One region of the Micromonospora sp. SYSU B005 genome, then DNA from elsewhere that is predicted to be linked to it. Evidence: riboswitches for the same ligand, from Rfam matches in the RefSeq annotation. Region 1 holds a riboswitch; the other holds the start of a gene.
What was found. Region 1 has a riboswitch for ZMP and ZTP ahead of SM452_RS06785 (glycine hydroxymethyltransferase). Riboswitches for the same ligand answer to the same signal wherever they lie in the genome.
Positions count from the first base shown of each region.

Region 2: it holds a riboswitch for ZMP and ZTP, as region 1 does, so the genes downstream of both, SM452_RS08130 (bifunctional 5,10-methylenetetrahydrofolate dehydrogenase/5,10-methenyltetrahydrofolate cyclohydrolase) here and SM452_RS06785 (glycine hydroxymethyltransferase) in region 1, are expected to answer to the same signal.

Region 1 covers NZ_JAXCFU010000002.1:329,660-340,055, forward strand. The annotation lists gene SM452_RS06755 (SGNH/GDSL hydrolase family protein) at 1-1,017, shown strand, start outside; gene SM452_RS06760 (cytochrome P450) at 1,085-2,308, shown strand; gene SM452_RS06765 (alpha/beta hydrolase) at 2,305-3,279, shown strand; gene SM452_RS06770 (alpha-hydroxy acid oxidase) at 3,272-4,375, shown strand; gene SM452_RS06775 (aminotransferase-like domain-containing protein) at 4,377-5,720, shown strand; gene SM452_RS06780 (hypothetical protein) at 5,749-6,000, shown strand; gene SM452_RS06785 (glycine hydroxymethyltransferase) at 6,065-7,501, opposite strand; ZMP/ZTP riboswitch at 7,520-7,609, opposite strand; gene SM452_RS06790 (hemerythrin domain-containing protein) at 7,731-8,231, opposite strand; gene SM452_RS06795 (S8 family peptidase) at 8,338-9,822, opposite strand; gene SM452_RS06800 (NAD(P)H-hydrate dehydratase) at 9,971-10,396, opposite strand, start outside.
Region 2 covers NZ_JAXCFU010000002.1:603,409-613,804, forward strand. The annotation lists gene gcvP (aminomethyl-transferring glycine dehydrogenase) at 1-1,391, shown strand, start outside; gene SM452_RS08090 (DUF5999 family protein) at 1,486-1,686, opposite strand; gene SM452_RS08095 (chorismate-binding protein) at 1,810-3,003, shown strand; partial or broken gene pip (prolyl aminopeptidase) at 3,120-4,071, opposite strand; gene SM452_RS08105 (MarR family winged helix-turn-helix transcriptional regulator) at 4,120-4,617, shown strand; gene def (peptide deformylase) at 4,639-5,166, shown strand; gene SM452_RS08115 (GNAT family N-acetyltransferase) at 5,128-5,949, opposite strand; gene SM452_RS08120 (sulfite exporter TauE/SafE family protein) at 5,934-6,707, opposite strand; gene SM452_RS08125 (endonuclease/exonuclease/phosphatase family protein) at 6,882-7,661, shown strand; gene SM452_RS08130 (bifunctional 5,10-methylenetetrahydrofolate dehydrogenase/5,10-methenyltetrahydrofolate cyclohydrolase) at 7,665-8,531, opposite strand; ZMP/ZTP riboswitch at 8,545-8,626, opposite strand; gene SM452_RS08135 (hypothetical protein) at 8,625-9,644, opposite strand; gene SM452_RS08140 (beta family protein) at 9,773-10,396, shown strand, end outside.

The sequences.
Region 1 (10,396 bases):
CGCGCCACGATCGCCCGGCCGAACACCGCCACCCCCGACGACCTGTCCGACATCGTCGGGTCGAGCGTCCGCCAGCTGACGTTCTCCGGCGCCGGATCGGCGACCATCAACAAGGGCGCCGAACTGCTCAGCGACCCGGTGGCCTTCCCGGTGGCCGAGCAGGAGGACCTGGTCGTCACCCTGTACTTCCCGGTGCTCACCGGGCCGGTCACCTTCCACGGCCAGTCCCGGGTCACCAACTTCATCGGCGCCACCGACCTCACCTCGGCCGCCGAGGGCACCGGCTTCACCATCCGGCCCAACTGCTGCTGGATGTTCCTGTCCGGCATCGACGTGGAACGCAAGGCCACGCCCGGCTCGGTGGTGGTGCTGGGTGACTCCATCAGCGACGGCAACGGCAGCACCGTCAACGCCGATCAGCGCTGGTCCGACCTGCTGGCCAAGCGGCTGATCGACGCTCGCCCGGAGCCGCGTACGCCGGGTGTGCTCAACCTCAGCCTGGCCGGCAACCGGCTCAACCACGAGGGCCCCGAGCCCGGCGCGGACAACTTCCCCGGCTACTACGAGCTGGGCCCGAACGCGCTGGCCCGGCTCAACGAGGACGTGTTCCCGCAGACCGGGGTGCGGACCGTCATCACCCACCTGGGCATCAACGACATCTGGATGAACGGCGACAGCCCCGAGGCGATCATCGCCGCGCTGCGCCAGCTCAACCGGCAGGTCCAGGCGCGCGGCCTGACCAGCATCGCCGGCACGCTCATGCCGTACGAGGGCAACGGCGGGCCGGGCGTGTGGACCCCGGAGAAGGACGCCACCCGCCAGGCGGTGAACACCTGGCTGCGTGGGCCCGGCCGGGCCGAGTTCGACGGCATCGTCGACTTCGACGCGGTGATGCGGGATCCGGCCCAGCCGAGCCGGCTGCTGCCGGCGTACGACTCGGGTGACCACATCCACCCGAACGACACGGGCGCCGCGGTCATGGCGAACGCCGTACCACTGAAGCTGCTCGGACTGTGACACCGGGCGGGGGCGGCGGTCGACACGACGCCGCCCCCGCCACCGTTTTCCTGGGGAGGAACAGACAGTGGACGTCAGCGAGATCCTGACCGGCCTCTACAGCGAACAGGGCCGGCAGAACCCCTATCCCTTCTACGCGGCCCTGCACGAGCACGGGCCGATAAACGCCGTACCGGCCCGGGCCGAGCACAGCACCGTGAGCGCGGTCGCCGGCGGATACGACGTGGTGGACCAGATCCTGCGCGATCCCGGCTGGTACAAGGGCTTCCCGCCCGGCTGGGAGGAGCAGGAGATCCTGCGCACGTTCCTCACCTCGATGATGTTCGTCAACCCGCCGGACCACACCCGGATGCGCGCGGTGTTCGCCAAGACGTTCACCCCGCGCCGCCTCGGCGCGCTGGAACCGGTGATCGAGCGGATCGTCGCCGAACGCCTGGACCACCTGGCCGAGGCGGGCGCGGACGGGCACGAGGTTGACTTCGTGGCCGACTTCGCGTACCCGGTCCCGGCGCTGGTGATGGCCGAGTTCATCGGCCTGCCCGCGGCCGACCTGACCTGGTACCGGCAGCGGGTCGACTGGATCGACGAGTACATGGACGTCTCCGGCAAGACGCCGGAGCGGCTGGCCCGGGCCAACCAGGCCGCCGAGGAGCTGCGCGTCTACTACCGGGACCTGATCGCCCACCGCCGCCGCACGCCCGGTCACGACCTGATCAGCGGGCTGGTCGAGGTGCTCGACGCGGGCGGCGTGGACCTCACCGAGGAGGAGTTGATCAGCAACCTGATCGTGCTGTTCAACGCCAGCTTCGTCACCACCGTCTACATGTTCAGCAACGGCCTGCCGCTGCTGCTGGACCACCCGGATGTCACCGCCGCGCTACCAGGCGACGACGAACTGGCACGCGGCTGCGTCGAGGAGGTGCTGCGGATGGAGAGCCCGGTGCACTTCCTGGCCCGATCCGCGCCCGCCGGCGCCGACCTCGGCGGCGTGCCGGTCAGCCGCGACGACAACGTGCTGCTGCTGATCGCCGCCGCCAACCGTGACCCGGCGAGGTTCCCCGACCCGGACCGCTTCGACCCGCGCCGCGCCGGCCCGCCGTCGCTGGCCTTCGGCGTCGGGCTGCACTTCTGCCTCGGCTCGGCGGTGTCCCGGCTGGAGGGCCGCTTGGCGCTGCCGCGCCTGTTCGCGCGCTTTCCCCGGCTCGCCGTCACCCAGCCCTACACGTACAGCGGGAGCCTGTTCCTGCGTGGAATCGACAAACTCTTCGTCACCACCGGGGAGGCCGGATGACACTCGATCCGCAGGTGGTCGCGTGGCGGGCCGCGCGCGCCGCCGCCGGCACCGCGCCGCTCTACACCCAGACCCTCGCGCAGGCCCGCGCCGCCGACCTCGCCGCGATCCGCGCCGGGTCCGGCGCGGTCGAGCCGGTCGCCGAGGTACGCGACACGACGGTGCCCGGCCCGGCCGGGCCGCTGCCGGTGCGGATCCACCGGCCGGACGGCGACGGTCCGCTGCCCACGCTCGTCTACTACTTCGGTGGCGGCTGGACGCTCGGCAGCGTCGACACGGCCGACGGGATCTGCCGGCGGCTGGTCAACCTGGCCGCCGTCCAGACCGTGACCGTCGGCTACCGGCTCGCCCCGGAGCATCCGTTCCCGGCGGCGGTGGAGGACTGCCACGCCGCGTTGCGGCACCTCGCCGCGCACGCCGCCGAGTTCCGCGTCGACGCCGACCGGCTGGCGGTGGGCGGGGACAGCGCGGGCGGGAACCTGGCCGCCGCGGTCACGCTGCTGGCCCGCGCCGACGGCGGTCCCCGGCTCGCCGCCCAGCTGCTCGTCTACCCGAACACCGACCAGCGGCCCGGGCACCGGCCGGGCGACGACGAGGACCCGATGCTGTTCAACAGGCACTCGGTCGGCTGGTACCGCGGCCACTACCTCACCGACCCCGGCGACGCCGCCCACCCGCTCGCGTCGCCGCTGCTCGCCGAGGACCTGTCCGGCCTGCCGCCGGCGTTCGTGGTCACCGCCGGGCACGATCCGCTGCGCGACGAGGGCCTGCGGTACGCCGAGCGGCTGCGCGAGTCCGGCGTGCCCACCGAGACGGACGACTACCCGGGCATGGTGCACGGGTTCTTCGCCATGCCCGGCGTGTTCGACGCCGGACGGCAGGCCCAGGAACGTGCCGCCGCCTTCCTGCGCCGCGCCTTCGGGCTCGACCCGGCGCACGCCCGGGCGGCGACGGGTGCCGACCATGGCTGACCCGGCGGACGGGTTCGTGCCGCCGGCCAGCCTGGCCGAGTTCGCCGCGCTCGCCCGGGCGGTCCTGCCGGCCGACGTGTGGGACTTCGTCGACGGCGGCAGCGGCACCGAGACCGCCCTGGCCGCGAACCGGGCCGCGCTGGACCGGGTGGCGGTGCTGCCCCGGATGCTGGCCGGGGTGGACGACCCGTCCACCGAGGCGGCGCTGCCCGGCGGCCGGGCCGCGTTGCCGGTGGCTGTCGCGCCGATGGCGTACCAGCGGCTGCTGCACCCCGACGGCGAGCCGGCGCTCGCGGCGGCGGCCCGGGCGGCGGGCGTGCCGTACGTGGCGAGCACGCTGTCCAGCACGCCGATCGAGGAGATCGCGGCGACCGGCGCGACGGTGTGGTTCCAGCTCTACTGGCTGCGCGACCGGGCGCTGGTGGCCGACCTGCTCGACCGGGCGGAGGCGGCCGGCTGCGCGGCGGTGATGGTGACTGTGGACGTGCCGGTGCTCGGGCGGCGCCTGCGCGACGCCCGCAACGGGTTCGCGCTGCCGCCGCACGTCACCGCCGCGAACCTGCCCGGCGGCCGGGACGACCTGGCGCACCAGGGCACCCCCGGCGTCTCGGCGGTGGCGGTGCACACCGGCGCGGTGTTCGCCCCGGCGCTGAGCTGGGCGGACCTGGAGTGGTTGCGGGAGCGTACCCGGGTGCCGTTGCTCGTCAAGGGCATCCTGGACCCGCGCGACGCGGTCCGCGCGGCGGACGCCGGCGTCGACGCCGTGGTGGTCTCCAACCACGGCGGACGGCAGCTCGACGCCGCCCCGGCCAGCGCGGCCGTGCTGCCCGAGGTGGTCGAGGCGGTCGACGAGCGGTGCGTGGTGCTGCTGGACAGCGGCGTCCGCGGCGGTGTCGACGTGCTGCGCGCGCTGGCGCTCGGCGCGGACGGCGTGCTGCTGGGCCGGCCGCTGCTCTGGGCGCTCGCGGCGGGCGGCCGGGCCGGCGCCGAGGCGGCACTGGCGCTGCTCGCGGCGGAACTGCGTGACGCCCTCATCCTCAGCGGCTGCCCCGACCCGGCCTCGGCCCGGCGGCTGCATACCCGGATCGGAGGCTGACGTGGAACCCGTCGACCTGGCCGTCTCGGCGCTGCACGGCAGCGTCGGCGACCCGGCGCTGAACTCGATGAACTTCCTCAACGAGGTGGCGCAGCACTACCCGGACGCGGTGTCGCTGGCGGCCGGGCGGCCGTACGAGGAGTTCTTCGACTCCGCGGTGCTGCACACGCACCTGGACCGCTTCCGCCGGTATCTGGCCGAGGACGTCGGGCTGGACCGGGCCGGCGTGGACCGGACCCTGTTGCAATACGGGCGCACCAAGGGCGTCGTGCACCACCTGATCGCCCGGCACCTCGCCGTGGACGAGGGGCTCACCGTCGACCCGGAGTCGATGGTGGTGACGGTCGGCTGCCAGGAGGCGATGTTCCTGGTGCTGCGCGCCCTGCGGACCGGCCCGGCCGACGTGCTGTTCGCTGTCGCGCCCACGTACGTCGGGCTCACCGGCGCGGCCCGCCTGGTCGACCTGCCGGTGCTCCCGGTGACCGGCGGGCCGGACGGCGTCGACCTGGCCGACCTGCGCGCCGGGGTGCGCCGGGCCCGCGCGGAGGGGCTGCGGCCCCGGGGCTGCTACGTGATGCCCGACTTCGCCAACCCGTCCGGCGTCAGCATGGACACCGCGCAGCGGCGGCGGCTGCTGGACCTGGCCGCCGAGGAGGACCTGCTGCTGATCGAGGACAACCCGTACGGCCTGTTCCCGGCCGACGGCACCGACCGGCGGCCCACGCTCAAGGCGCTTGACACCGCGCGCCGGGTGGTCTACCTCGGCTCGTTCGCCAAGACCGTCCTGCCCGGCGCCCGGGTCGGCTACGTGGTCGCCGATCAGCGGGTGGGGGAGGCGGACGGCACCGTGGTTCCGTTCGCCGACCACCTCGCGAAGATCAAGAGCATGGTCACGGTGAACACGTCGCCGATCAGCCAGGCGGTGATCGGCGGCGCGCTGCTGGCGCACGACTGCTCGCTGGTGGCCGCGAACACCAGGGAGCGGGCCGCGTACGCCCGTAACCTGCGCCACCTCGCCGACGGCCTGGCCCGGCGCTTCCCGGCCGGCGGGCCGGTCACCTGGACGGTGCCGGCGGGCGGGTTCTTCGTGGTGGTGAGCGTGCCGTTCGCTGTCGACGACGCGCTGCTGCACCGTTCGGCGCGCGAGTACGGCGTGCTCTGGACGCCGATGGCGCACTTCTACGACGCGGGCACACCGGTGAACGCGCTGCGGCTGTCGGTGAGCGCCGTCACACCGGAGTCGATCGATGTGGGCCTGGACCGGCTGGCCGCGCTGGTCACGGACGCCATGACCGGTGGTGCGATACCGGAGTGTCAGGGTTCCGGCACCGTGCGTGTTTCCTGACGCCGTTTCGTCTGTTGATAATGGACGAATGGTTGCCTGGGAGTACGCGTTGCTCGTTCGTCGGTATCAGGGTCAGGGTCGCAATTTCCACGTCTCGTTCGTGTGGTACGGCCCGGACGGGTCACGCACCGACGTGACCGCGTACGGCGACACCGCGATCGCGCACCTCAACCGGGTCGGCCGGGAGGGCTGGGAACTGGTCTCCGCCGCCGAGGACGTGAACAACGTGCAGGGCAGCACCGAGGTCCACCGCTACCACCTGAAGCGCCCGCTGCGCTGACCCGTTCACACCGGCGCCCCGGGAGACTCGTTCTCCCGGGGCGCCGCCGTCATATCAGGTCAGGTCAGGTCAGGTCCACGGCGGGGTAGAGCGGGAACGGCGTGAGCAGGTCGGCGGCCTGCTTGCCGACGGACTCGGCGACGGCCGGGTCCAGCACGTACTTCGCCTTCGACGGGGCGCCGTCCGGGCCGGTGCCGGGCGTGGTCTTGCTGAGCACGGTGTGGATCAGCTCGGCGGTGGCGTCCATCTCGGCTGCGCCGAGGCCGCGGGTGGTGAGCGCCGGGGTGCCGATGCGGATGCCGGAGGTGTACCACGCGCCGTTCGGGTCCTGCGGCACCGAGTTGCGGTTGGTGACGATGCCCGAGTCCAGCAGCGCCTGCTCGGCCTGCCGGCCGGTCAGGCCGTACCCGGACACGTCGATGAGCACCAGGTGGTTGTCGGTGCCGCCGGTGACAAGCGTCGCGCCCCGGCGCAGCAGCCCGTCGGCGAGCGCCTGCGCGTTGTCCACGATCCGCTGGGCGTAGTCGGCGAATTCGGGGCGGCGCGCCTCGGCCAGCGCGACCGCCTTGGCGGCCATCACGTGCGGCAGCGGCCCGCCGAGCACCATCGGGCAGCCCCGGTCGACCTGGTCGGCCAGCTCCGGCCCGCAGAGCACCATGCCGCCGCGCGGGCCGCGCAGCGACTTGTGCGTGGTGGTGGTGACGATGTGCGCGTGCGGCACCGGGTCGAAGTCGCCGGTGAACACCTTGCCGGCGACCAGCCCGGCGAAGTGGGCCATGTCGACCATGAAGGTGGCGCCGACCGAGTCGGCGATCTCCCGCATGATCCGGAAGTTGACCTTCCGCGGGTACGCGGAGTAACCGGCGACCAGGATCAGCGGCTTGAACTCGCGGGCCGCCTCGGCCACCCGGTCGTAGTCGATCAGGCCGGTGGCCGGGTCGGTGCCGTAGCTGCGCTGGTCGAACATCTTGCCGGAGATGTTCGGCCGGAAACCGTGGGTGAGGTGCCCGCCGGCGTCAAGCGACATGCCCAGCATCCGCTGGTTGCCCAGCTCACGGCGCAGCGCGAACCAGTCCGCCTCGGTCAGGTCGTTCACCTGCCGAGCCTGCGCCTTGCGCAGCGCGGGGGACTCGACCCGGTCGGCCAGGATCGCCCAGAACGCGACCAGGTTGGCGTCGATGCCCGAGTGCGGCTGCACGTACGCGTGGGACGCGCCGAACAGCTCCCGGGCGTGCTCGGCGGCGAGCGCCTCGACGGTGTCGACGTTCTGGCAGCCGGCGTAGAACCGGCGCCCGACCGTGCCCTCGGCGTACTTGTCGCTGAACCAGTTGCCCATCGCCAGCAGCGTCGCCGGGGACGCGTAGTTCTCGCTGGCGATGAGCTTGAGCGACTCGCGCTGGTCGGCCAGTTCCGCGGCGATGGCGTCGGCCACGCGCGGCTCGACGCCGCGGACGACCTCCAGCGCGCTGCGGAAGGCGGTGGACTCGGCGTTGCGCGACATGCGACCTCCAGGTGACGTGCGGAAGGCCCAGGCGCTCGGCATGCGTCCTCATGACGAGGCCGCTCCCCGATGGTGCTCCATCTCCACGCGCCAGTCACGGCCCGTGCCGATCCTACCGGCCCGGCCGGGACCTGCGAGGTTGGGCCGCCCGTCCCGGCGACTGAACCCCGCGACGCGAACGGGATCGCCCCGAGGGAGGGGCGGTCCCGCTCGCGTCGCGGTGCCGGTCTCAGGCGACCACGGCATCGAGGGACTTCTTCAGCGCCTTCGGGGCGGTCGGCGTCTTCGGCGCCTTGGGGCGCAGGTCGAGCATCCGCTGGCCGATCTCCTGGAGCTGGTTACGGCCGAGCGCCTCGCGGACCTTCGGGAACCACTCCTGCTCCTCCTCCTCGATGTGGTGCAGCACGTTCTCGATCAGCACCGTCGTCTTGGCGTTGTACCGCTCGTCGCCGGCGTCCATCGTGAACAGCTCGAAGCAGAGCACGTCCGCGACGTGGTGCTCCTCGTACGACTCCAGGACGTCGTCCTCGACGTCGGGCACCAGCTCGCGGACCTCCGGGTACATCACCTCGTTCTCGAGGTAGGTGTGCACCGTGAGGGCTTCGAGGATCTGCCCGACGATCTTCCCGCGCTTGCTCGCCGGTCCCTCCTCGGCCTCCTGGAAGGCCTTGAACAGGCGGCGGATCTCCTTGTGGTCCTCCTTGAGCAGGACGATCGCATCGGTGGACACCGGTTACCTCCTAGGTCGGCTGACGGTGCCCCCCTACCCGGCGCCCCACCAGGACAAACAGACCGGGCCCGGCGTGATCGCCGGGCCCGGTCCACGCGGATACCGGTTACTTCACCGCGTTGTACGCGTCCACGACGCCGGCGCCGTAGAACCCGTTGCGGTTCCCGCCGGAGCAGGTCGCGTCGTACGCGTTCGGGCCCGCCGGGATCAGCGGAACCGGGTTGTAGACGCCCGACGGGCAGGACTTCGCGACCGCCGTGCGCTCCAGGAACGAGGCCAGCTGGCCCGGGGTCATGCCCGGGTGCGCGGACAGCGCCAGCGCCGCGACGCCGGTGGCGTGCGGGCTGGACATCGAGGTGCCCTGCTTGTAGCCCCACCCGTTGGTGCGGGTGGCGGTGTTGAAGGTGGTGGACAGGATGCCGTCGGCGGACGTCGAGCGGGCGCCCTGGGTCCGGAACCGGGTGTCGCCGCCCGGCGCGGTCACGTCGATCACGCCCTGGCCGTACGAGGAGTAGTAGCTCTTCTCCCCGGTCGGGCCGACGGCCGCGACGGTCACCACGCCCGGCGCCTCGGCCGGCAGGTCGAGGCAGGCGTTGGTGAGGTTCTCGCGCTCCTCCGGGGTGCCGTTGTTCGGGCTGCCGGTGTCGGTGATCTTGTGGGCCAGGTCGTAGTTCGAGTTACCTGCCGACGCGACGTGCAGCACGCCCTGGGACTGCGAGTAGCGCAGGGCCCGCTGCACGGCCTTCCACACCGGGCGCTGACGCGCGTCGTTGCGGCAGTTCAGCTCCCACGGGTCGATGTAGTAGCTGTTGTTGGTCAGCTGCATGCCGTGCTCGGCGGCCCACATGAACCCGCAGACGGCCGCCTCCGGGAAGATGTAGCCGTCGTCGTTAACCACCTTGACGGCGGCGACCTTCACGCCCGGCGCGACACCGGTGACACCGACGCCGTTGACGGCGGCGGCGATGGTGCCGGCCACGTGGGTGCCGTGGTCGCTGGTGGTGGGGTTCCACGCGGTCTCGGCGGTGTTCGGTACGCCGCCCACACAGGAGGCGCTCTTGTCCTTGGCGATCTGGGTCGCCAGGTCCGGGTGGCTGCTGGAGATGCCGCTGTCCAGCACACCCACCACGACCGACGGGCTGCCGCCGGTCACGGCGTGCGCCTGCGGGACGCGGATCTGGGGCATGTCCCACTGCAGGTTGTAGAGCGGCTCGGCGGTCGGGTCGCCGGTGGCCGCGGCGACGGCGGCGGCCGGCACCTCGACCGTCTCGCCCTCGTCCAGGGCGGTGCCCAGGCCGGCGGTGGAGGCGACCGACTCGACGCCGGCGCCCGCCACCCGGGTGGCGAAGTCCGGGGCGGACGAGCGCACGACGAGCACACCGATCTTGTCGTACGCGGCCACCACGGTGCCGTCGGCGGCCGCCACGCGGGCGGCGGCCTTGGCGGTGCTGTTGCCCTGCGGGGCGAGCACGATGTAAGAGGTTTCCGGTCCGACGGCCGCGGCCGGTGCCGTGGCGCCGACGAGGGCGAGCCCGGCGCCGAGCGTCACTGCCGACGCCGCGGCGAGTGTCTTGCGACGGAGGTTGTTCACACAGACTCCCAGGGGTTCGTGCGGGTGGACCGCACCCCTGAGCGGGCTGCGGTCCGGGCGGAGGCACGGCGAAGTACCGGCCTCGCCCGGACCAGCGCCACCGCCTCCCGGCGTGTTACACGTGCCGCAAGCCCGGTGAAGTGGATCGTCAGACGGTGGCGATCGTGTAGGGGATCTCGTCGAGCAGTTCCCGGGCGAGGAAGCCGATCCGCCCGTACCGGGGGACCAGCCGCTGCCCGCTCACCGCGTGCGCGAACGCCGCCCAGCAGGCCGCCTGCGCCGGGTCGGCGCCCCGGGAGAGCAGACCCGCGAGCAGCCCGGCCCGCACGTCGCCGCTGCCCGAGGTGCCCAGCCCGGCGTCCCCGCTCTCCTCCCGCCAGGCCCGGCCGTCCGGCGTCGCGATGTGCCCGTACAGCGAGACGACCGCGTCGTACCGGCCGGCCAGTTCCACCGCCTCGGCGTCCAGGTCGTCGCCCGGATCACGGCCCAGCAGGTGCCGCGCCTCGGTCAGGTTGGGAGTGAGCACCGCCTTGCGGCCGGACCCGGCCAGCAGCTCCGGCGCGTGGCTGAGCGC
Region 2 (10,396 bases), 270 kb from region 1:
CCGACTTCGACTACGCGCTGGACCGCGGCATGATCCCGCTGGGGTCGTGCACGATGAAGCTCAACGCCACCACCGAGATGGAACCGATCACCTGGCCGGAGTTCGCGCACCTGCACCCGTTCGCGCCGGACGCGCAGACCGCCGGGTACCGGGAGCTGATCACCCAGCTGGAGGGCTGGCTGGCCGAGGTCACCGGCTACGACGCGGTCAGCGTGCAGCCCAACGCCGGATCGCAGGGTGAGCTGGCCGGGCTGCTGGCGATCCGCGGCTACCACCGGGAGCGCGGCGAGGGCCACCGCGACGTGTGCCTGATCCCGTCGTCGGCGCACGGCACCAACGCCGCGTCCGCCGTCATGGCCGGCATGCGCGTGGTGGTGGTCGGCTGCGACGCCGACGGCAACGTCGACCTGGTCGACCTCGACGCGAAGATCGACAAGCACCGGGACGCGCTCGCCGCGATCATGGTGACGTATCCGTCGACGCACGGCGTGTACGAGACCGGCATCGCCCAGCTGTGCGCGAAGGTCCACGACGCGGGCGGTCAGGTGTACGTCGACGGCGCGAACCTCAACGCGCTTGTCGGATTCGCCAAGCCGGGCCGGTTCGGGGCGGACGTGTCGCACCTGAACCTGCACAAGACGTTCTGCATCCCGCACGGCGGCGGCGGACCCGGCGTCGGGCCGGTGGCGGTGCGTTCGCACCTGGCGCCGTTCCTGCCCGGTGACCCGCTCGGTGCGCGCGCCGACGGGCGGCCGGCGATCTCGGCGGCCAACCACGGGTCGGCGGGGATCCTGCCGATCCCGTGGGCGTACCTGCGGATGATGGGCGCCGACGGGCTGGCCCGCGCCACCGGCGTGGCGGTCCTGGCGGCGAACTACGTGGCGGCGCGGCTGCGCAACCACTTCCCGGTGCTGTACGCCGGCAACAAGGGCCTGGTCGCGCACGAGTGCATCCTGGACCTGCGTCCGCTGACCAAGGCCACCGGCGTGAGCGTCGACGACGTGGCGAAGCGGCTGATCGACTACGGCTTCCACGCGCCGACGATGTCGTTCCCGGTGGCCGGGACGCTGATGGTGGAGCCGACCGAGAGCGAGGACCTGGCCGAGCTGGACCGCTTCTGCGACGCGATGATCGCGATCCGGGCGGAGATCGACAAGGTCGGCTCGGGGGAGTGGCCGGCGGGGGACAACCCGCTGTCAAACGCGCCGCACACCGCGGCGATGGTGTCGGCCGACGAGTGGCCGCACCCGTACCCGCGGTCGGTGGGCGCCTACCCGGCGGGTGTGGACCGGGCGGGCCGGTACTGGCCTCCGGTGCGGCGCATCGACGGCGCGTACGGCGACCGGAACCTGGTCTGCTCGTGTCCCGCGCCGGAGGCGTTCGAGGACTGAGCGGCTGACGCCGGGGCGGTGGGCTCTCGCCGCCCCGGCCGGTGCGCCGGACGGTCGTGACCGGCGCGTACGCTCACTGACGCTGCGTGATCGCTCAGGCGACGAGGGCGTGGCGGGCCGGACCCCGGTGCGGGGCGATGGTGCGCCCGTCGGGGAGCAGCTCACCGGTGTCCTCGAAGACGATGACACCGTTGCAGAGCAGGCTCCAGCCCTGCTCAGGGAAGCAGGCGAGGACGCGGGCGGCCTCTCGGTCGGTCGCGTCGGCGGAGGGGCAGGTGGGCTGGTGCTGACACATCGGGTTCTCCGGACTGTGGGGGCACTGTGTCATGGTTCACATGACCAGTGACGCACAGTACCAAGGAAAACTGAGCGGCAACGAGCAAGGATGCGTCATGTTCACCCAGAATGGGCTGAACGGATGACCCGTAACGGCCCGGACGTCGTGGAAGCGCTCCCACAGGTGGAGGTCGATACCCCCGGCGCCCCACCCGGATGCCGCCGCCGGCTCGTCGAGACCGCCCGGCTGCACTGGTCGATCGGCGACGGCGGCGACCCCGCCGACCTGGCACAACGCTTCCTCGCCGCACACGGCGTCGACCGCGGCGACCTCACCCGGCCCGGCCGGCACGACCCCGGCGCCGGAGTGTGCGGCGCCGCGCTGTACCTGTCCGCCGCCGCCGGCGCGTACGCCATCGGCGTGTCGCCCGGCGCGCCCAGCCCCGCGCCGGCGCTGCCCGACCTGGTCGTGGTCGTCTACCACCACACCGACCGCCCGGCCGCACCCCGGCCGCCGGCCCCCGCGCCGTGGCGGCTCGGAGGCTGGCGGGACAGCTGGACCCCTGCTGCGCACGCCGCCGCCGTCGGCGCGGTCCGCGAGGCCATCGCCCGCGGCGACGTCTACCAGGTCAACATCGTCGGCCACGCCGCCGCCGGCTACACCGGCGACCCGCGCCCCGCGCTGGCCCGCCTCGCCGCGCTACCCGGCGCCCGCTACGGCGGCACCCTGCACGGCCCCGGCTGGGCGCTCGGCTGCGCCTCCCCGGAGACCCTCATCGCCGTCGAACACGGCCGGCTGGTCACCCGCCCGATCAAGGGCACCCGCCCGGCCACCGCAGCCGGCCGCCGCGACCTGCTCGCCTCGGCCAAGGAACGCGCCGAACACGTCATGATCGTCGACCTGGAACGCAACGACCTGGCCCGGGTCGCCCGCACCGGGTCGGTGCGCGTCGACGAGCTGTTCGCCGTACGCCGCTGGTGTGACCTGTGGCAGGCGGAGTCGACGGTGTCGGCGGCGCCCGCCGACGGGCTCGGCCTGGCCGACCTGCTGCGCGCGGTGTGCCCCGGCGGGTCGGTCACCGGCGCGCCCAAACACGCCGCCCTGGCGCAGGTCGGCGCGCTGGAGCCGGTCGGGCGCGGCGCGAGCATGGGCGCGCTCGGCTGGGTCGGCACCGACCGCCTCGACCTGGGCCTGACCATCCGCACCGCCGCCGCCGACGGGGACCTGCTGCACCTGTGGGCCGGGGGAGGCATCACCTGGGACAGCGACCCCGCCGCCGAGGTCGCCGAGGCCGCCGCCAAGGCCGCCCCGATCCGCGCCCTGCTCGCCGGCTGACGGGCCGGCGGCCCGGCCTTCTCGCGGCGGCCTGGCTTGTCGCGGCGGCTCCGCGGGCCGGTAGCGGCCGTGCGCGGCGGCTCGGGCCACGCGGGCGGTGGCGGCCGTGCGGCGGCTCAGCCGGCGGCGAACTCGTCGAGGGCGGCGACGACCCGCTCGCTGATGCCGTGCCCGCCGCCGTGGCCGCCGGACTCCACGATCTCCAGCCGAGCGTCAGGCCAGTCCCGGGTCAGCTGCCAGGCGATGTCCGGCGGGCCGCTGACGTCCAGCCGGCCCTGAACCAGCACCCCCGGGATGCCGGCCAGCCGGCCCGCGTCGCGCAGCAGCTGCCCGTCGGGCAGGAAACCCCGGTTGGCGAAGTAGTGGGTCACCAGCCGGGTGAACCCGTACCGGAACACCGGATCGGCGTACCGGGGGCTCGGCGCGTAGCCGCCGGCGAGGGACACGTGCACGTCCTCCCAGTCGCACCAGTCCCGCGCCGCCTTGTCCCGCACCGCCGGGTCCGGGTCGTCGACCAGCCGCGCGTACGCCGCCGACAGGTCACCGTCACGGTCGGCCTCCGGCACCCCGTCACGGAACCGCGCCCACTCCTGCGGGAACACCCGCCCCATGTCCCGCGTCACCCACTCGATCTCCCGGTTCGTGTTGGCGACCACGCTGAACAACACCAGCGCGCTCACCCGACCCGGGTGCCGCTGCGCGTACGCCAGGGCGAGGGACGACCCCCACGACGCGCCGCACAGCAGCCACCTGTCGATCCCCAGGTGCGCGCGCAGCACCTCCATGTCGGCCAGCAGATGCGCCGTGGTGTTCACCGACAGGTCGGTGGCCGGATCCGACGCCGGGGGAGTGCTGCGCCCGCAGCCACGCTGGTCGAACAGCACGATCCGGTACGCGGCCGGGTCGAACAGCCGCCGCCAGGACGTGCCCGCGCCCGAACCCGGCCCGCCGTGCACCACCAGCGCCGGCCGGCCGGCCGGCCGGATTGCCGCACGTCTCCCAGTACACGCGCTGCCCGTCCCCGGCATCCAGCATGCCGTGGGCGTAAGGCTCGATCGGTGGATACATCAGTGGCCTCCCCGGAACAGATACAACAGCACTGTTACATTAGTGGATGTGACCGCCCCCGACCGCGACGCCCTCGGCACCCTGCTGCGCCACGTCCTGGACGTCCTCGACGGCGACGTCGCCGCCGTCCACCAGCGGCTCGGCCTCACCGACTACCGGCCCCGCTACTCACCAGTCGTGCGCGCGCTCGTCGCCGACGGCCCGCTGCCCATCCGCGACCTCGCCACCCGCGTCGGCGTCACCCACTCCGCCGCCAGCCAGACCGTCGCCCAGATGCGCCGCGCCGGCCTCGTCGACCTGCGTCCCGGCGCCGACGCCCGCCACCGCATCGTCACCCTCACCGACCGCGCCCGCGCGCTGCTGCCCGCCGTCGAAGCCGAATGGGCCGCCACCACCGCCGCCGTGCGCCACCTCGACACCGAACTGCCGGTGCCCCTGGCCGACGAGCTGTACGCCGTCCTCGACGCCCTGCGCCGCCGCCCCCTGCGCGACCGCATCGCCGACACCGGGCTCCTCGACACCCCGCCGGACACCCGGGACCGGTAAGCAACGGATAGCCTTCCGGGCATGACTATGCGCCCGATCCGGATCATCGGCGACCCCGTGCTGCGCACCCCCAGCGAACCCGTCACCAGCTTCGACGCCGAACTGCGCGCCCTCGTCACCGACCTGATGGACACGCTGCTCGGCGCACCCGGCCGCGCCGGCGTCGCCGCACCCCAGATCGGCGTCAACGCCCAGGTGTTCGTCTACGACGCCGACGGCCACCGCGGCCACATGATCAACCCCACGCTGGAGCTGTCCGACGAACTCCAGGACGACGAGGAGGGCTGCCTGTCCATCCCCGGCCTGTACTTCCCGACCCCCCGCGCGCTGCACGCCACCGCCCACGGCTACGACCAGCACGGCGAACCGCTCACCGTCACCGGCAGCGGCTTCCTCGCCCGCGCCCTGCAACACGAGACCGACCACCTGCGCGGACGCCTCTACGTCGACACCCTGCGCGGCGACACCCGCCGCCGCGCCCTGCGCGAGATCCGCGCCGGCCGGTTCGACTCACCCAGCCGCAGCCGCAGCCGCAGTCGCAGCCGCTGACGTCAACGCGCACTCGGTGAACCCGGCCACCCGGGAGAACCCCAGCCGCTCGTACAGCCGCACCGCCGCCGCGTTGTCCGCCCGCACGTTCAACGTCACGTGATCCACCGACGCGCGCAGCCGGGCGCACAACGCCGCCACCACACCCGCACCCAGACCACGACCCCGCACGTCCGGATGCGTCGTCACATTCCCCAGCGCCGCGACCCGCCAGCGCGGCGAGAACACGTGCACCCCCGCCACCGCCACCAGCCGGCCACGCTCCCGCACCCCCACGTACTGGCCCGTGTCCAGCATCCGCGGATCGAACCAGTTCCCCGGATACGCCACCGCGTACAACCCGGCCAGCTCCGCCGCGTCCGCCGGCCCCAACGGCTCACCCACCGCCCGCACCGCCGCCAGCCGCCCCGGATCCGTCAACGCCATCCGGTGATGCGCCGCCGCCTCCGACACCACGAACCAGCGGCCCACCGCCGCCTCCAGACCGGGGGACAGGTGCGCCCACATCCGCGCCGGCAACACCGGCGCCGCCTCCGCCAGCAACCCCGCCAAGTCCGGCACCCGATCCGGCGCCGCGAACGCCAGCAACGTCGGCAGCTCCACCCCGTGATACAGCAACACCACCTGGTCGCCACGCCGGAACCACGACGTGTACGGCCAGAAGAAGTCGTCCAGATCACCCAACTGGTACGCGTGCAACACCGGATCCCGGCCCAGCAGACCCGCCAGCACCGCCCGGTCGTGCTCCGCCCGCACCGCCACCGCGATCAGCCCGCCATCCACTGGTCGTAACCCAGCCGGGCCACCAGCGCCAGCACCACCACCAGCAGCACCACCCGCACGAACCCGGCGCCCCGCCGCAACGCCATCCGCGCGCCCACCGCCGCCCCCACCACGTTGCACACCGCCATCGCCGCACCCAACGCCCACCACACGTGCCCGGTCAACCCGAACACCACGAGCGCACCCAGATTCGTGCCCGCGTTGACCACCTTCGCCATCGCCGAGGCGTGCACGAAGTCCGAACCCAGAATCGCCGTGAACGCCAACACCAGGAACGTCCCCGTACCCGGCCCGATCAACCCGTCGTACAGGGCGATGCCCAGACCGGCCACCGCCACCGCCACCACCACCCGCCGAGGGGTCCGCCGCCGCGGCGACGCCACCACACCCAGCGACGGCCGCGCCAGCACGAACACCGCCACCGCCACCAGCACCACGAGCACCACCGGCCGGTACGCGCTGCCCGGCACCGCACCCGCCAACGCCGCACCCAGCCCCGCCGTCAGCACCGCCAACCCGGCCGCCGGACCCGCCACCGCCCAGTCCAGCTTCGTCCGCCGCGCGTACGTCACCGCCGCCGTCGACGTACCGAAGATCGCCGCCAGCTTGTTCGTGCCCAACGCCGTCGCCACCGGCACACCCGGCGCCGCCACCAGCAACGCCGGCAACAACAACAGACCACCGCCACCCACCACCGCGTCCACCCACCCGGCCAGAAGGGCAGCAGTCAGCAACGTCGTCAACGACAGGGCATCCACCGCCGCATTCTGCCCACGCCACCACCAGCGACAACGCCACCTGTGGCCAGCCTCACCGCCCCCGGCGACGCCGCAACCACACCCCGACCGACCCCACCGCCACGAACACCAGCATCGAACAGCACAACAGCTTCAGCACCCGGCAAGACTCCCACGACGACGTAGGGTGTCCAGGTGCGCCTGGCCACCTTCAACCTGCTGCACGGCCGATCCCTCACCGACGGGCTCGTCGACCCCGACCGGCTCACCGCCGCCGTCACCGACCTCGACGCCGACGTCCTCGCCCTCCAGGAAGTCGACCGCGACCAGACCCGCAGCGGCAAACTCGACCTCACCGCCGTGGCCGCCCGCGCCCTGCACGCCGACCACCACCGCTTCGCCGCCGCCGTCGTCGGCACCCCCGGAGAACAGTTCCGCCCCCTCACCCACGACGACGACGGCCACGGCGAACCCCTCTACGGCATCGGCCTGATCAGCCGCCACCCCGTCCGCTCCTGGCAGGTCACCCGCCTGCGCGCCGCACCCGTGCGCTCACCCATCTACGCACCCGGCCCCGGCGGCGGACTCGTCCTGCTCCGCGACGAACCCCGCGTCGTGCTCGCCGCCGTCCTCGACACCCCCCACGGCCCCCTCACCGTCGCCGCCACCCACCTGTCCTTCGTCCCCGGCTGGAACGTCTGGCAACTACGCCGCGTCGTCCGCGTCCTGCGCACCCTGCCCGCACCCCGGGTCCTGCTCGGCGACCTCAACCTGCCCGCCGGACCCGCCGCCGCACTCACCCGCTGGCGGCCCCTCGCGAGGCGCCCCACCTACCCGGCCGGGCAACCCCGCGTCCAACTCGACCACATCCTCGCCGACCGCCACGGCCTCGACCGGCTCCCGCCCGTCACCGCCGTCCACACACCGCTGGCCACCATCTCCGATCACCGGCCCCTCGTCGTCGACCTCGGCTGACGCTCAACCCAGCCCACTCTGCCGCCGCGCCGCGTCCACCGCGTTACGGAACAACATCGCCACCGTCGTCGGACCCACCCCGCCCACACGCGGCGTGATCGCACCCGCCACCTCGGCACACGACTCGTCCACGTCCGGCAGCAACCGCCGTCCCTCGTACCGCACCCCACCACCGACCACCACCGCGCCCGGCCGCACATGCTCCGGCTGCACGATCCCCGGCACCCCCGCCGCCGCGATCAGGATCTCCGCCCGCCGCGTGTACCGCGGCCAGTCCGCCACACCCGTGTGCACCACAGTCACCGCCGCGTTCGCCGTCGGCCGCTTCTGCGCCAGCAACATCGCAAGCGGCCGCCCCAACGTCGCACCCCGGCCCAGGATCACCACCTCCCGGCCCGCCACCGGCACACCGTGGAACGCCAGCAACGCCTCGATCCCCGCCGGCGTACACGGCAACGGACCCGGCAACCCCAACGCCAGCCGGCCCATGTTCACCGGATGCATCCCGTCCACGTCCTTGTCCGGATCCAGCTCCGCCAACGCCCGGTCGTAGTCCAGATGACCCGGAATCGGATACTGCACCAGCACCCCGTGCACCGTGGCGTCCGAGTTGAAATCCGCCAGCACCGCGTGCAGATCCACCTGCGACGCCGACGCCGGCAGATGCACGTGCGGCGACACGAAACCCAGGTCGGCCGCCTGGCGTTGCTTGATCCGGATATAACCCGCGCTCGCGTCGTCGTCACCCACCAGCACCGTCGCCAGCGCCGGCGTCACCCCCGCCGCACGCAGCTCCGCCACCGACGCGGCGACCTCCGACAACACCCGCTCCGCCACCGGGGCACCCGGCAGCAACCGCGCAGAAGACATACGACACCTCGCCCGCGGAGGCCCAGGCGGTCGACCCCCACGACGAGCTCCCCGATGGTTCACCCATCCCCGTGCCGCCAGTCGCGTTCCCCCTCAGCCTGCCACAGCCTCCGCCGCCACCGCATCCACCACCGCCTGCCACCCCGGCAACGCCGCCAGCAGACCGTCCGCCCGCCGCCGCCGATCCGCCGCCGACGCCACCATCAGATCCGCCAGCACCGCCCCGAACGCCCGCTCCCGCTCCGGCGCCACCGCACCCAGAACCACATGACACCGCGCGTACGTCACCAGCACCCAGAACATCGCCTCCCGATGCCGCCCCGCCTCGATCAGCTCAGCCGCACCGTCGAACACCACCGGACGCCCCGCCGCACCCAGATCCGCCCCGAACGCGAACCCCTCCCGCGGCAACCGCGACGCCTCGTCGAACACCACCGCCAACCCGGCCAGATGCTCCCGCACCCGCGCCGCGTCCACACCCACACCGCCGCCGTCGAGCGTGTCCAGCAGGCCCGCGTACCGATCCGCGAACCCGAACCGCGACAACACCCGCTCCGCCCGCACATACCGCCGCCGCACCGTCGGATCCGCCAGCCCCGCCACCGCCGGCCACACCGCCAGCAACGACGTCGGAAACACCCACGCCAGCACCTGCTCCGCGGTCGACGGTGCGGCGTCGACCGCCCGCAAACCAGCCTCGATGCGCCGCCGCACCCCGGCGCACCGCGCCCGCACCCACACCGGATCCGCGAACCCCGCCGCCACCCGCTCCCGTACCGCCGCCAGCCGTACCGACGGATCCGCGATCACCCCATCGGTACGGAACATCGGCGCGAACACCCACGACCCCAGCACATCCTCCGGGCCGCCCAACTCCGCCCACGTGACAGTGCTGACCTCAAGCAACACCCCCCGGTGCAGAAACTTGCCCACCTTCACACCGGGCTCCCGGCGCACCAGCAACACGTCCACGTCCGACCACACCGGCAGCACCGCGTCGTCCGGCAACCCCACAGTCGACCCGCTGAACAACGCCCCCTCGATCGACGGATCCGCACGCATCCGCTCCCGCACCCACCCGACCGCCACCGCACGCGCCGCACCCATTCGCATCCGCCCGATCCTGCCAGCCCGGCAGCGCACCGACAGACCCATTCTGGATACGTACGGTTGTCGTTTGGGCACAGAACGTGGAATATCGACGTAAGTGACTGCCGTCGAAATCGTGTGGGGCGATGCGAATGACGGGCTACCACCCGATCCTCAAAGGACGCCAAGCCGAGCTCCAAGCCGTCAGCCACGTCCCCGACGAACTCGCACCACACATCCTCCCGATCTTCGACCTGCCACCCTCCAAACACGGTCCGATCACCGACGCATGCACCTTCAATCAACGCGCACAGAACAGCATCCCGCGTGACATGGCCATCGCCGTCGACGTGCGCCACCTCCCCGAGCCCACCACCGGCACCCGCCGGCCACTCCGCGACATCGCCGACGACCTGCACCCGTGGGGGATCCCCGCGCTGCCCGTCGCCCACCTGAACGACACCCCCGCACAACTGGCCGACGTCCGTTACGCCGCCGCGCCCTACGGTGGCGTTCTCCGGCTCGCCGCCCACCACACCGAACCGGACGACGCCGAAACCGACGCACGACTGCGCCACGTCCTATCCGCCACCGAACTGCGACCTGAGAACTGCACCCTCGTCATCGACGTCGCCGAGGTGGCATCCGACCGGCACCTCACGACAGCCGAGCCCCTCGTTCGCAAACACCTCGTGTGGGCCGGACGCCACCCCTGGAAGGCGGTCGTCGTCGCCGCCGGAGCGATGCCCGCCACGATCTCCCACGTACCAGCCGGC